Linked DNA regions of Sinorhizobium fredii USDA 257. The protein of the gene in region 2 interacts with the protein of the main gene of each other region in a pairwise test. Links are inferred from orthologs where the notes say so. Each region holds a gene or a part of one and is shown on either strand. Other genes may lie near its edges.

Region 1 (6,495 bases), 2.1 Mb from region 2 along the record:
ATCGCCGTCGCTCCCATCAGCGCCCCGACCAGAACAAGTGAAGCTCTACGTATCATTTCGCGCCTTTCCAACTTCTGCTGCGGTCCACCACGGTCGGGAATCAACCGGCTTTCCGTCTTTTCGGAATTCAATGTAAATCGTCGGCCTGTCCGTTTCCAGCGTCAAGGCCGCCGCACTCGCCACTCTTTTTGCACCCATCGTCGCGAGCGGCTCGCCTGCCACGACGAATTGCCCCGGGCGGACGCTCACATTCTCCATTCCGGCCAGCACGATGTGGTAGCCGTCGCCGGGATTGAGAATGATCATCTGCCCATAGCTGCGGAAGCTGCCGGCATAGACGACCCAGCCGTCCGCCGGCGTGGTCACCAGCGCGCCTGCATTGGTTTCCAGCATGATCCCCTGCAGCGAGTGCCCGGTGCCGTCCGCGTCGCCGAATTGCCGCAGGATCGAGCCTGCGACCGGATAGCTGAGCCTCTGGTGCAATTCCGAAAACACGTATGCGGGCGCAATGCGGTTTTTGTCGGGCACCGCGCTCTTGGCCAACTCCCGTGCCGCCTGACGCTCGGCCTCGTTCATCCGCAGCCGTTCTTCCTCCTGCGCGCGGGCGGCCTCAGCGGCCTCGCGCACCGAGGAGATCTCGTTTTCGAGCGAGGAGATCAGCCCCTCGAGATTGGTCGCCTGCGAGGCGAGTTCGTCAGCCTTGCGCTGTTCGGAGGCCAGTTCCGCCGCGTTCCGCTGTCGCAGCTTTTCCTTCTCGGCGACGAGCATCGACATGCGCCGTTCTTCCTCGAGAACGGCCGTCATCGCCGCCGTCAGATCGTCCCTCTGTCTGGCAATGCCGGCGCGGATGTCGGCAAGCGCCTCGAGGTCGGCGACGAGGCTGTCGGTCTGCTCGCGGATTTCCGGAACGACGGCGCCGAGCAGGATTGCGCTGCGAACGGAACCAAGCGCATCTTCCGGCGTCACCAGGATCGCCGGCGGCGGGTTGCGGCCCATGCGCTGCAGCGCAGCGAGCACTTCGGCGAGCACGCCGCGCCGGGCTCTCAGCGAACGCTTGACCACGTCCTCCTTGGCACGCAGTTCGTTGAGCTGTATCTCCCCCTCGGCAATCTGCCGTTCGAGTTCCTGGCGCTTCGCAGCCGAGTCGACGATCGCGGAACGCAGTGCCGTATTGCTCTTGTCGATCTCGGCAATCGTCTGCTCGAGAGCCGTGGCGCGGTCGCGCGAAAGACCGATCGTCTTCGACAGCGCGTCGAGCTCGCTGCGCGTGCTGTCGCGTCTTAAGGTCAGGTCGGCCGCGGGATCGGGCGGCCCCTGTTGCGCGGCGGTCGGGCCTGGAGCCACGTCTCTCGCGGCCTCCTGCGCAAGCGCCGGCCCGTACATGGACAGAAGAACGGCGGCGATCGCCGCGTGCCGGCCGATCTGCCTCGCGGCAGATCTCAACCGGGCGACGTCGGCTCTGTTCCTGGCGCTCGTCATCCTGTCTCGTGGGCTAGCAGTTAAATCAGGGAACCCTAATCCGATTTGTCGGAGGCCACCAATACATATTCTTGTTATTGCGGTGAAGCGCATCGACCAGACCCTTCCCCATAAGGGGGAGGGGCTATCTCGTTCGCTGCGACCGCCTACCATTTTCCATCCACCGCTTATCCCGGAAACATTCGAAATAGGAGGCGGGATCGCGGCAAAGTAAGCCCATCCCCCTTGTGGAGAGGGTTGGGGAGGGGGTCTTCTGCAGAATGCTCTTCGACTCTTTTCACGCGCGGTGGTACGGGTGGCCGGCAAGGATGGTCACGGCGCGATAAAGCTGTTCGGCGATGAGGATGCGGACGAGCTGGTGCGGCCAGGTCATCTTGCCAAGGCAGAGAACGGCATCGGCGCGGGCGTGGAGCGCCGGGTCGAGCCCGTCGGCACCGCCGATGGCGATCATCAGGTCGCGCTTGCCGCCATCCCGGAACGCGCCGAGCAGCGTGGCGAAACTCTCGGAATCGAGCGCCTTGCCGCGCTCGTCGAGCAACAGGAGCAGGCTGCCCTCGGCAAGCGCCTTTTCGAGCTGGGCCGCTTCGTCGCGCTTGCGCGTTTCAGCGTTCGCCGCGCGGCTCTCATTGACCTCGACAACACGCGCCAGTTCCAGGCCCACGGCCGGCCCGGCCTTGGAGAAGCGATCGAGATAACGGGCCGCGAGATCCTTCTCCGGACCCGCCTTCAGGCGGCCGACTGCGAAAAGTCCGATACGCATTGACCCGTTCCGTCCCCACCGGCATCCGACCGACTACTGTTTGTTTCCTTAAACCGTTCTCAGTTCAAGGATAAAACATGCAGAGATTCAAAGTGCTACAGCGACCTTTGTGCGTCTGAAAAGACGCACGACGCTGTAGGTTTCGGTCGGCAAAAACCCTCTTGCTGCCATCCGCCCGGTCGGGTGATGACAGCCGCATCTCAAATCGGCACCGGTCGTCGCTCCGTCCTGAGGCGATCGGTCAGGGACGGGCGGCGCGTCTCAGTGCAGGGTACTGTCCTCCATCTCCGGGGCGGCCCACATCTTTTCGATGTTGTAGAACTCCCGGATCTCGGGCCGGAAGATGTGAATGATCACATCGCCGGTGTCGATCAGCACCCAGTCACCACCCTCGAGGCCCTCGACGCGGGGATTGCCAAGTCCCTCGTCCTTCAGGTCTCTCACCAGGTGGTCGGCAATAGCCATCACATGCCTGTTCGAACGCCCGGAGACGACGACCATGAAGTCTCCCAGCGCCGACTTTCCGGCAATGTTGATGGTGATGATGTCTTCTGCCTTTGAGTCCTCTAGGCTTTCGAGGACCAGCTTAAGCGCACGGACAGCGGCTTCGTCGCTCGATCCCGTGCTGCGCGGGTATGCGGAGACCGCATATCCCTTGGCGTGTGCTGTTGTCAGGGTCTTTCCTTTCCGAATGAACAGAACATGCACTTCCGGTTCGTGATCTGAGGACGAACCGTGTGTCAAATGTAGGCACCAAACCGGTGCAGTTTCAAGACGCGAGAAGTAAATGACGGGAATTCACCCGGATTTGGCGGAACGAAGCGCCGTCGAGCTCAAGGACGAGCGGGGCCCGTGGATGAAGGTCCAGGCCGGCGCCCTTTGAAAGGCGAGCGTCGTCGCGTCGTCCTCGTCGATTCGCGCATGGCTGAAAGTCGTCGCCATCCGCGACGACAGATAGGCGAGCGTCGCGCCCGGCCTGTCGATCACCGCGATCGGGAAGGTGCCGACGATCCGGCGCCAGTTCTGCCAGCGGTGAAAATTCCGGAGATTGTCCGCCCCCATCACCCAGACGAAGCGCACGCCGCGATTGCGCGCCCGGACGAACTCCAAAGTGCGTGCCGTATAGCTCTGGCCGAGCGCCTGCTCGAAGGCGGTGACCTTGATGCGCGGATTGCGGGCGATCCTTTCGCTCATCGCGATGCGCTCGGCAAGCGGCGCGAGATTGTTGCGGTCCTTCAGCGGATTGCCGGGCGTCACCATCCACCACAGCTGGTCGAACCCGAGCTTGCGCAGCGCCGTCTCGGCAACGAGCACGTGGCCGTCATGGGGCGGATTGAAGGACCCGCCGAACAGACCGACCGTCATGCCGCTTTCGACATGCGGCATGCGCAGATAGCTTGGCTTCACATCGGCAGGTGTCGTCAGGGCCGCACCTGTCCCGTGCCGCGCACGCGATATTTGAACGAGGTGAGCTGTTCGACGCCGACCGGACCGCGGGCGTGCATCTTGCCGGTGGCAATGCCAATCTCGCCGCCCATACCGAATTCGCCGCCATCGGCAAATTGCGTCGAGGCGTTGTGCAGGAGGATCGCCGAGTCGATTTCCGTGAAGAAGCGCTCGACGACCGCCGGGTCCTCGGCGATCACCGCCTCCGTATGGGCCGAAGACCAGCTGTTGACGTGCTCGATGGCGCCGGAGATGCCGTCGACCAGCTTTGCCGAAATGATCGCGTCGAGGTATTCGGTCGCCCAGTCCTCATCGCTCGCCGCCTTCAGGCCGGGAAGCAGGTCTTGCAACTCTTCGGAGACGCGCACTTCGCATCCGGCATCAAGCAGCCCCTGGAGCAGCGGTGTTGCCAGCCGGTCGGCTGCATTGCGGTCGATCAACAGCGTCTCGGCGGCGCCGCAGATGCCGGTGCGGCGCATCTTGGCGTTGACGACGATCTTTCTCGCCATATCGAGATCGGCGGAAGCGTCGACGTAGATATGGCATAGCCCTTCGAGATGGGCGAACACCGGCACGCGCGCCTCGTTCTGGACGCGGGCGACGAGGCTTTTGCCGCCGCGCGGCACGATCACGTCGATCGCGCCCTCAAGACCCGAAAGCATGGCGCCGACGGCAGCGCGGTCGGCAACCGGGACCATCTGGATCGCATCCTCCGGCAGGCCCGCCGACTTCAGCCCCTCGACGAGGCAGGCATGGATCGCCCGTGACGAATGGAAGCTGTCGGAGCCGCCGCGCAGGATCACGGCATTGCCGGCCTTGAGGCAGAGCGCGCCGGCATCCGCGGTGACATTCGGACGGCTTTCATAGATCACACCGATAACGCCAAGCGGGGTGCGGACCCGTTCGATATGCAGCCCGTTCGGCCGGTCCCATTCGGCGATGACATCACCGATCGGATCCTTCAACGCGGCGATCGCGCGAATGCCGTCCGCCATGTCGCGGATACGAGCCTCCGTCAGCGTCAGCCGGTCGATGAAGGCCGTGGCGACACCGCTCTCCCGAGCGTTTTCGAGATCGATCACATTGGCGGCGAGAATTTCGTCGCTTTTGGCGACGATCGCGTCCGCCATGGCGACGAGCGCCGCATGCTTGTGCTCGGCGCTGGCGATGGCGAGTGGCCGGGCGGCCGCCTTGGCGCGCCGGCCGATCTCCAGCATCATCGCGTTGACATCCTTGCCGTTTTCGGCCGCGTCAAGCATGGAGCTTGCCCTTCCTGTCATCCAGTTCCTCCTCGGGCCGCGGGCCGGAGGGGGCGGTCATCACCATATCGTCGCGATGCACCATGGCGGTGCGGCCGGCATAGCCGAGGATCGCGCCGATTTCGGCCGATTTTTTGCCGGCGATCTGGCGCGCTTCGTCGGCATCGTAGCCGGCAAGCCCGCGGGCGATCTCGCGGCCGCTGCTGCCAAGGATCGCGATCGTGTCGCCGCGGCTGAAACTTCCCGTCACCTGCCGCACGCCGGCCGGAAGCAGGCTCTTGCCGGAGCGCAGCGCCGTCTCCGCCCCGGCGTCGATCGCAATCGAGCCGGCCGGTAGCAATTGCCCGGCGATCCAGGTCTTGCGCGCCGTCACCGGCGAGCCGGAAGGCGCGAACCAGGAGGAGCGGGCGCCCGCCTCGATCGCTTTGAGCGGGTGCTCCGGCTTGCCAGAAGCGATGATCATCGCGCAGCCGGCGGTGGTGGCGATCTTGCCGGCATCGATCTTGGTGCGCATGCCGCCGCGCGACAGCTCGGACGCCGCTCCGCCTGCCATCGCCTCGATTTCCGGGGTGATTTCGGCAATCGTCTCGAGGAAGCGGGCCTCCGGATCGACATGCGGCGGGGCCGTGTAGAGCCCGTCGATGTCGGACAGCAGCACAAGCAGATCTGCCCCGACCATCGTCGCCACGCGGGCGGCCAGCCGGTCGTTGTCGCCATAGCGGATCTCGGTGGTCGCGACCGTGTCGTTCTCGTTGATGATCGGCACTGAGCCGAGCCTCAGCAACTGGTTGATCGTGGCGCGCGCGTTCAAATAGCGGCGGCGCTCCTCCGTATCGCCGAGCGTCAGCAGGATCTGGCCGGCGATGATCTGATCGGTCGAAAGGCTTTCCGACCAGGCGCGCGCCAGGGCGATCTGGCCGACCGCGGCGGTCGCCTGGCTCTCCTCGAGCTTCAAGGCTCCGGCCGGCAGGTTCAGCACGGTGCGGCCGAGGGCGATGGCGCCGGAGGAGACCACCAGCACCTCGACACCCTTGGCCTTCAGGGCGGCGATGTCGGCGCACATGGCGTCGAGCCAGCTCTTCCTTAGCCCCGTCTTGCGATCGACGAGCAGGGCCGAGCCGATCTTTATGACGATCCGGCGGTATTTTGCGAGCGGTTTGCGCGTAGCAGCCATCTCAAACCTGCTCCTCGCCCGCCTTGGCGGCGGAAATGACGTCGCGCAGTGCCCTCAGCGCCTCGGTCATGCCCCTGTTGGTAACGGCCGAGATGAGGAGCGGCGGCGCGCCGCAGGCTTTGGCGAGCGCCTTCGCCTTCGCCTTCAGCTCCTCGTCGTCAAGCACGTCGATCTGCGACAGCGCGACGATCTGCGGCTTATCTTCGAGCCCGCCGCCATAGGCATCGAGCTCGTGCCGGACCGTCGTGTAGGCCTTGGCGACATCCTCCTCCTGCGCCGAGACCAGGTGCAGAAGAACGCGGGTGCGCTCGACATGGCCGAGGAAACGGTCGCCGATGCCGATCCCCTCATGGGCGCCCTCGATCAGCCCGGGAATG
Region 2 (6,471 bases):
GGAACGGCCGTAGAAGCCGCGCTCGCGCCAGCCCGAGAGGTTGAGTGCCGTTTCGCGCAGCGTCTTGGATGGAATCGTGCCGGTGTGGACGGAGACGCCGCCAACACGTTTACCCTGCTCGATGACGAGCACTCTCTTGCCGAGCTTGGCAGCCTGAATTGCGCCTCTGCGGCCGGCCGGACCGCTGCCGACGACGATAAGATCGAACTGGTTCATGAACGCTTCCCTTGAGCCAAGCGAGAATCGTTTTTGCGATGCGGCAAAATTCGCGCACGGACATCTATATCGTCAATCGGACGGTTTGATGAAGTAGCAATGCCGCAACGATCTGTCCTGGATGCGTCCGATGCCAAACATCGCTATGCTGCCTGCGTTCGGCGGCGAGAAAGGGAGAATGGTCAGGCATGGCGCTCGAGTGGATGAAGGGTTCAGCGAACGGTGTGCAACCCGTGCACGATGGCGACGCGCCAGCGGTCGAAGGAAAGGCGAGCCATCGGCACGGCGTCGTGGCGGCTGCCGTCTATCAGAACGGCCGGCGCGTTCGCGACATAGAGATCGAAGAGGCCGGAGAGTGGCGACATCGCGAGAACGCCGTCGTTTGGATCGGCCTGCACGAGCCGGACCAGCAATTGCTGCGGCAGGTGCAGAAGGAGTTCGACCTGCATGATCTGGCGATCGAGGATGCGGGCAAGGCGCACCAGCGTCCGAAGCTCGAAATCTACGGCGATGCGATCTTCGCCGTGGCACGAACCGCTCATATGGTCGATGACGAGATCGCCTTCGGCGAGACGCATCTCTTCGTCGGGCGCGGCTATGTCGTCTCCGTTCGTCACGGTGCATCGACGTCCTATATGGCGGTGAGGCAGCGCTGCGAATCCTCGCCGGGAGCGCTTGCCCATGGCGAAAACTACATTCTCTATTCGATCCTCGATTTCATCGTTGATAACTACATGCCGGTGGTCGAGGCGATCCACAGCGAGGTTGAGGAACTGGAGGATCGGCTGTTGCGCTCACGGCTGGACAAGGCGGATGTCGAGCGGCTCTATTTGATGCGCCGCAATCTGCTCAAACTGCGCAATGCTGTCGTGCCTTTGGTCGATGTCTGCCGCCGTCACGAGCATCTCGAACTGCCTGGCATGGACGCGGCCATGCAGCCGCTCTTCCGTGACGTCACCGATCACGTTCGCCGCGTGCAGGAGGACATCGACGCGCTCCGCGAAGTGTTGGCCTTTACCTTCGAGGCAAGCCTGATGATCGGTCAGTCGGAGCAGACGGAAATCTCGCGCAAGCTCGCCTCATGGGCGGCGATCCTGGCAGTCCCCACGGCAATCGCCGGGATTTACGGCATGAACTTCGAGGACATGCCGGAGCTCCGGTTCCGTTATGGCTATTTCGTCGTATTGGCTGTGATCTTTGGGCTCTGCGCGACGCTTTACCGGTTGTTCCGACGGGCGCGGTGGCTTTGATTTGGAACCGGAACGGTTCTGCGCGAGCCTTATTTAGAACAGCCGCAACCCCTTCATGCTGACGTGTCCGTCCTTGCCGATGATCACGTGGTCGTGGACCGTGATGCCGAGCGGCTTGGCCGCCTCGGCGATCAGCTTCGTCATTTCTATATCCGCGCGCGACGGCGTCGGATCGCCGGACGGATGGTTGTGCACCAGGATCAAAGCGGTCGCGGAAAGCTCCAGGGCACGCTTGACGACCTCGCGCGGATAGACGGGCGTGTGATCGACGGTTCCCTGCTGCTGCACCTCGTCGGCAATCAGCGTGTTGCGTTTGTCGAGAAACAGGATGCGGAACTGTTCCTTCGTTTCATGCGCCATTGCAGCGTGACAATAGTCGATCACGGCGCTCCAGGATGAGAGGACCTGCTTGTTGCGCAGTTCGCTCTTCATCATCCGTTGCGCCGCGGTCGCGATGAGTTTCAGGTCGAGCGCGACGGACTCGCCGACGCCCTTGACCTCCTGCAAAAGCTGCTGCGGCGCGCCGAAAACCCCGGCCAGCGTACCGAAGCGAGCGAGAAGGTCCTTGGCGATCGGTTTCGTGTCGCGGCGGGGTATGAGGCGGAACAGAATGAGTTCGAGGATCTCGTAGTCTGCGAGCGCCGCATCGCCCTGTTCGCGGTAGCGAATCCGTAGCCGATCCCGATGGCCGTGATAGTGCGCCTCGGCGGTGCCGCCAGGCGTCGGCGCCTTGTCGAGCTTGCGTGTCTTCTGGCGCGCGAAGAACTGCCGTTCGTCGGCGGGCTCAGCGGCGTCCGGTTCAGGAAAAAGAGGCGGTTTCGTCACGCGTTGCCCAGTGCGCTGACGCCAGGCATGAAAAGGCCAGCCGGTGAAAGCGTGAAAACTTCGCAGCCGTTCGCCGTAACGCCGACCGTGTGTTCATACTGCGCCGAAAGCGACCGGTCGCGCGTCACGGCCGTCCAGCCGTCTGAGAGCACCTTTACATGCGGGCGGCCGAGATTGATCATCGGCTCGATCGTGAAGATCATGCCCTCCTTAAGTTCCGGACCTTCGCTGGCGTTACCATAGTGGAGGATGTTCGGAGCATCGTGGAAGAGGCGGCCAACGCCGTGGCCGCAGAAGTCCCGGACGACCGAGCAGCGCTCCGACTCCGCATAGATCTGAATTGCCTCGCCGATCGCGCCGGTACGGGCGCCGGGACGAACCGCCGCTATGCCGCGCATCAGGCATTCATGCGTGACTTCGAGCAGGCGTTCGGCGGCGCGCTTGATCTCGCCGACCGGGTACATCCGGCTGGAATCGCCATGCCAGCCATCGACGACATAGGTCACGTCGATGTTGACGATATCGCCGTCGCGCAACGGCTTGTCGTTCGGAATGCCGTGGCAGACGACGTGATTGATCGAGGTGCAGGACGACTTTGTATAGCCGCGATAGTTCAGGGTCGCGGGCAGCGCACCGTGATCCATGCCGAATTCGTAGACGAAGCGATCGATCTCTTCCGTCGTGACGCCGGGCTGCACCTGCGACGCCAGTTCGTCGAGGCAGCGTGCCGTCACCTGACAGGCCTTGCGCATGCCTTCGAATCCATCCGGTCCGTAGAGACGAATGACGCCGGTGTTCTTGTAGGGGGCGGCGCCGGCCTCGATGTAAGTTACCATTCCAAGACTTTCGATGTTTCAGGCGATTTTCTTAAATCAGCAAGGACCGGTTCGTCCACTGTCATCGCTGCGGTCGGCACGATCTCGAATGGCGATATCGCGCATCTGATCGCATAGGCTTCGACGCCGCGCGCAGTGGCCCGTTCGAAAGCCCGAGCATAAACCGGATCGAGGTCGCGGCATATCCGCAAGACGCTGCAGTCGCTTCTTTGAACAAGATAGAGCATGATCGCCCGGTGTCCGGCCTCGACCATGTCGCCGAGTTCGTCAAGGTGCTTGGAGCCGCGCGCCGTCGGGCTGTCGGGAAACTCCGCCATTGCCTCGGCTCGGCTGAAATGGACATTCTTTACTTCGACATAGGCAAGGCCCTTCGCCGGATCGATGAGCAGAATATCGATCCTCGAATTTCGCCCGTATCTCTGTTCGCGGCGGAGCGTTTCATAAGTATGGAGATCGCTGACCAGTCCGGCGGCGATCGCTTCCTCGGCGATCCGGTTTGGCAGCCCGGTGTTGATGCCGACAAGCGTTCCGTCCGCCTCGACAATCTCCAGCATGTGGCGGTACTTGCGTGTTGGCGAGTCATGCTCCGACAGCCAGATGGCCGATCCGGGCGCCGTGAGGCCGCGCATCGAGCCGGTATTCGGGCAGGAGCCGGTGATCCGCGTCCCGTCGGCAAGATCGGCATCGAAGAGGAAGCGTTTGTAACGCTGGAGAAGCGTTGCTGGAACGAGCGGGCGGGAGAAGTTCACGATGCGTTTCCGCGGGTCAGGCGCGAACGCGCACGTAGGAGCCCGGCGCTTCCTCGATGGAGTTGAGCGGCCCTCCGGCCTTGCGGGCGGGAACGCGTCGCTTGTCGAGCTTTTCGACCCAGTCGTGCCAATGCGGCCACCAGGAGCCCGGCGTTTCCTTGGCCTTCTCCAGCCATTCCTCCAGATCGCCCTTCGGGGGTCCGCCCGTCCAGAACTGGTATTTGCTCTTGTCCGGCGGGTTGACGACGCCCGCAATGTGGCCGGAGCCGGACAGAACGAAGGTAACCTTGCCGCCGAAGAGCCCGCTGCCAAGGAAGACGGACTTCGCCGGTGCGATGTGATCTTCCTTGGTGGCGAGGTTGTAGATCGGGATCTTTACGTCGCCGAGCGACACCTTGCGTCCGGCAAGCACCATCTCGCCCTTGGCGAGCTTGTTCTCGAGATAGCAATTGCGCAGATAGAAGGAGTGGTTGGCAGCGGGCATCCGCGTCGAATCGGAGTTCCAGTAGAGCAGGTCGAAGGGCAGGGGGTCCTGGCCCTTGAGGTAGTTGTTCACGAAATAGGGCCAGATCAACTCGGAAGCGCGAAGCATGTTGAATGCGGTCGCCATTTTCGAGCCTTCGAGATAGCCGGTGGCGCTCATTTTGGCTTCGATCTGCTGAATCTGGTCGTCGTCGACGAAGACCTTGAGGTCGCCCGCATAGGTGAAATCCACCTGGGTGGTGAAGAGCGTCGCCGAGCGGATACGGTCGTCGCCTTCGGCTGCATGGAGCGCCAGCGTGGCGCCGAGCAGGGTGCCGCCGACGCAATAGCCGATCGCATTGACCTCGCGCTCGCCGGTTGCCTGTTCGATCGTGTCGAGCGCGAAGCCGACGCCTTCGCGTGCATAGGCTTCCCAGTCCTTTCGGGCGTGGCGCTCATCCGGATTGACCCAGGAGATGACGAAGACCGTGTGGCCCTGGTCCACTGCCCATTTGATGAAGGACTTTTGCGGGTTGAGGTCGAGCACGTAGTACTTGTTGATCCACGGCGGGCAGATCAGGAGCGGCCGCTTCAGCACCGTTTCGGTGCTCGCTTCGTATTGGATGACCTGGCAAATGTCGGATTGTGCGATCACCTTGCCGGGGGTGATCGCAATGTTCTCGCCGATGGCGAACTTGCTGGTATCAGTTTGCCTGAGCCGGAGCTCGCCGCGCCCGGCGGCGATGTCCTCGGCGAGCATCTGCATGCCCTTGACGAGATTTGCCCCGCTCGAGGCGACGGTCTCCCGGTAGAGCTGCGGATTCGTGGTGATGAAATTGCTCGGAGAGAGCGCGCTGGAGATCTGGCGCACGTAGAAGGCCGCCTTGTGGCGGGTATGGTCGTCGAGGCCCTCGGCCTCCTTGACCATTTGCTCCGCCCAGTCGGATGTCGTGAAATAGGCCTGGCGAATGAAGTCGAAGAAGGGATTCTTCACCCAGTCCTCGTCCGCAAAGCGTTTGTCGTTGCGTTGGAGGTTCTCCGATTCGGCGACGTCGTCGCCGGCCATCCGGTGCAGTGTCCGCGACCAGATGTCGAAGAAGCTCCCCATCAGATGCGTCTGCGCTTCCAGCGTTCGACGCGGATCGGAGAGCCAGTATTCGGAGACTTTGGAGAGTGTCTTGACCATGTCGGAGACAGGCTCGGAGTAAGTATCTTTTTTCTCGCCGGCCTCCCGCGGCGCCAACCATGCGGAAGCCGCCTTTCCCATCTGTTCGACCGCGCGGGCCAGGTTGATGGCCAAGTTCTGGGGGTCCTTGACGATGTAAGGCTCGACAGATTTGGGATCGAAGCCTGAAAAGCCGCCCTTGCCCGTGGTGTCCTCGGCCTTGTCTGATGTCACCCGGCGTCCTCCACAGCACGTTGTTTGTTTTGTATTTTTACATTCTGCCCGAAAATGATTACAAGGGCTAGCGCATCGTCGCTCCTTAAAAACAGAGGTCATCGCCAGCATGCTCGTCGTCGCAAACCAGCGTTCGCTTTCCCGGATTTCCGGGTTGATTCTCGCAGGCATGCTTGCCGGATGCAATTCGACGGCCGATCTCGCCACCTATCCTTCGGTCTACGGGCAGAAGCCTGCCGCCATGCAGCAGATGACCGACGCAGAGGCGGTGAACATGCAGGGGCAACTGACGGCGCTTGCCGCGCAGCGTAAATCCGGCGTCATCTCCGAAGCGGAGTATCAGCGCCGTCTGAAGGAATTGCAGTTGCTCGCCGAACAGCATGGGGTCGAAGCGCAAAAACAGATCGAGAATTAGCACTTGCCTTTCTCGTGATTTGGCCGCAAAGCGTTGAATGGCCGCACTGACGGCCATTCACCCCGCGCATGTTGAGCGATTGCCGATGAGGCCCGCGAAACCGCGCGCCAAATGAGGTCTGGAGATGGAAGAGTTTCATAAAGTCCGGCGTTTGCCGCCCTATGTTTTCGAACAGGTCAACCGTTTGAAAGCAAGCGCGCGAGCCGCCGGTGCTGACATCATCGACCTCGGCATGGGCAATCCGGATCTTCCCACTCCGCAGTCGATCGTCGACAAGCTCTGCGAAGTCGTCCAGGACCCGCGCACCCATCGTTATTCT

Evidence for each region.
Region 1: the proteins of sfsA (region 2) and USDA257_RS27725 interact in binary tests that used the Escherichia coli proteins (3 or more experiments, as listed by UniProt). The link is inferred for Sinorhizobium fredii USDA 257 from one-to-one orthologs.

What each region holds. Positions count from the first base shown.
Region 1 is NC_018000.1:5,899,444-5,905,938, reverse strand. Bases 2,803-5,802 are described here. They hold USDA257_RS27725 (glutamate-5-semialdehyde dehydrogenase), read right to left. Parts: upstream 4,945-5,802; coding sequence 3,661-4,944; downstream 2,803-3,660. Other genes in these bases: proB (glutamate 5-kinase), read right to left, coding at 4,937-5,802; USDA257_RS27730 (nicotinate-nucleotide adenylyltransferase), read right to left, coding at 3,038-3,604; rsfS (ribosome silencing factor), read right to left, coding at 2,803-2,947. In the rest of the region: USDA257_RS27750 (S41 family peptidase), read right to left, coding at 1-56; USDA257_RS27745 (murein hydrolase activator EnvC family protein), read right to left, coding at 46-1,479; 23S rRNA (pseudouridine(1915)-N(3))-methyltransferase RlmH, read right to left, coding at 1,757-2,239; more of rsfS, read right to left, coding at 2,501-2,802; more of proB, read right to left, coding at 5,803-6,118; GTPase ObgE, read right to left, coding at 6,120-6,495. UniProt on the Escherichia coli protein: Catalyzes the NADPH-dependent reduction of L-glutamate 5-phosphate into L-glutamate 5-semialdehyde and phosphate. The product spontaneously undergoes cyclization to form 1-pyrroline-5-carboxylate.
Region 2 is NC_018000.1:3,756,712-3,763,182, forward strand. What follows is about bases 1,999-4,974. They hold sfsA (DNA/RNA nuclease SfsA), read right to left. Parts: upstream 3,877-4,974; coding sequence 3,121-3,876; downstream 1,999-3,120. Other genes in these bases: radC (RadC family protein), read right to left, coding at 1,999-2,291; map (type I methionyl aminopeptidase), read right to left, coding at 2,288-3,127; phaC (poly(3-hydroxyalkanoate) polymerase subunit PhaC), read right to left, coding at 3,893-4,974. Also shown: sthA (Si-specific NAD(P)(+) transhydrogenase), read right to left, coding at 1-216; USDA257_RS17460 (magnesium and cobalt transport protein CorA), read left to right, coding at 405-1,466; more of radC, read right to left, coding at 1,500-1,998; more of phaC, read right to left, coding at 4,975-5,737; USDA257_RS17485 (SHOCT domain-containing protein), read left to right, coding at 5,847-6,152; USDA257_RS17490 (LL-diaminopimelate aminotransferase), read left to right, coding at 6,277-6,471. UniProt on the Escherichia coli protein: Binds to DNA non-specifically. Could be a regulatory factor involved in maltose metabolism.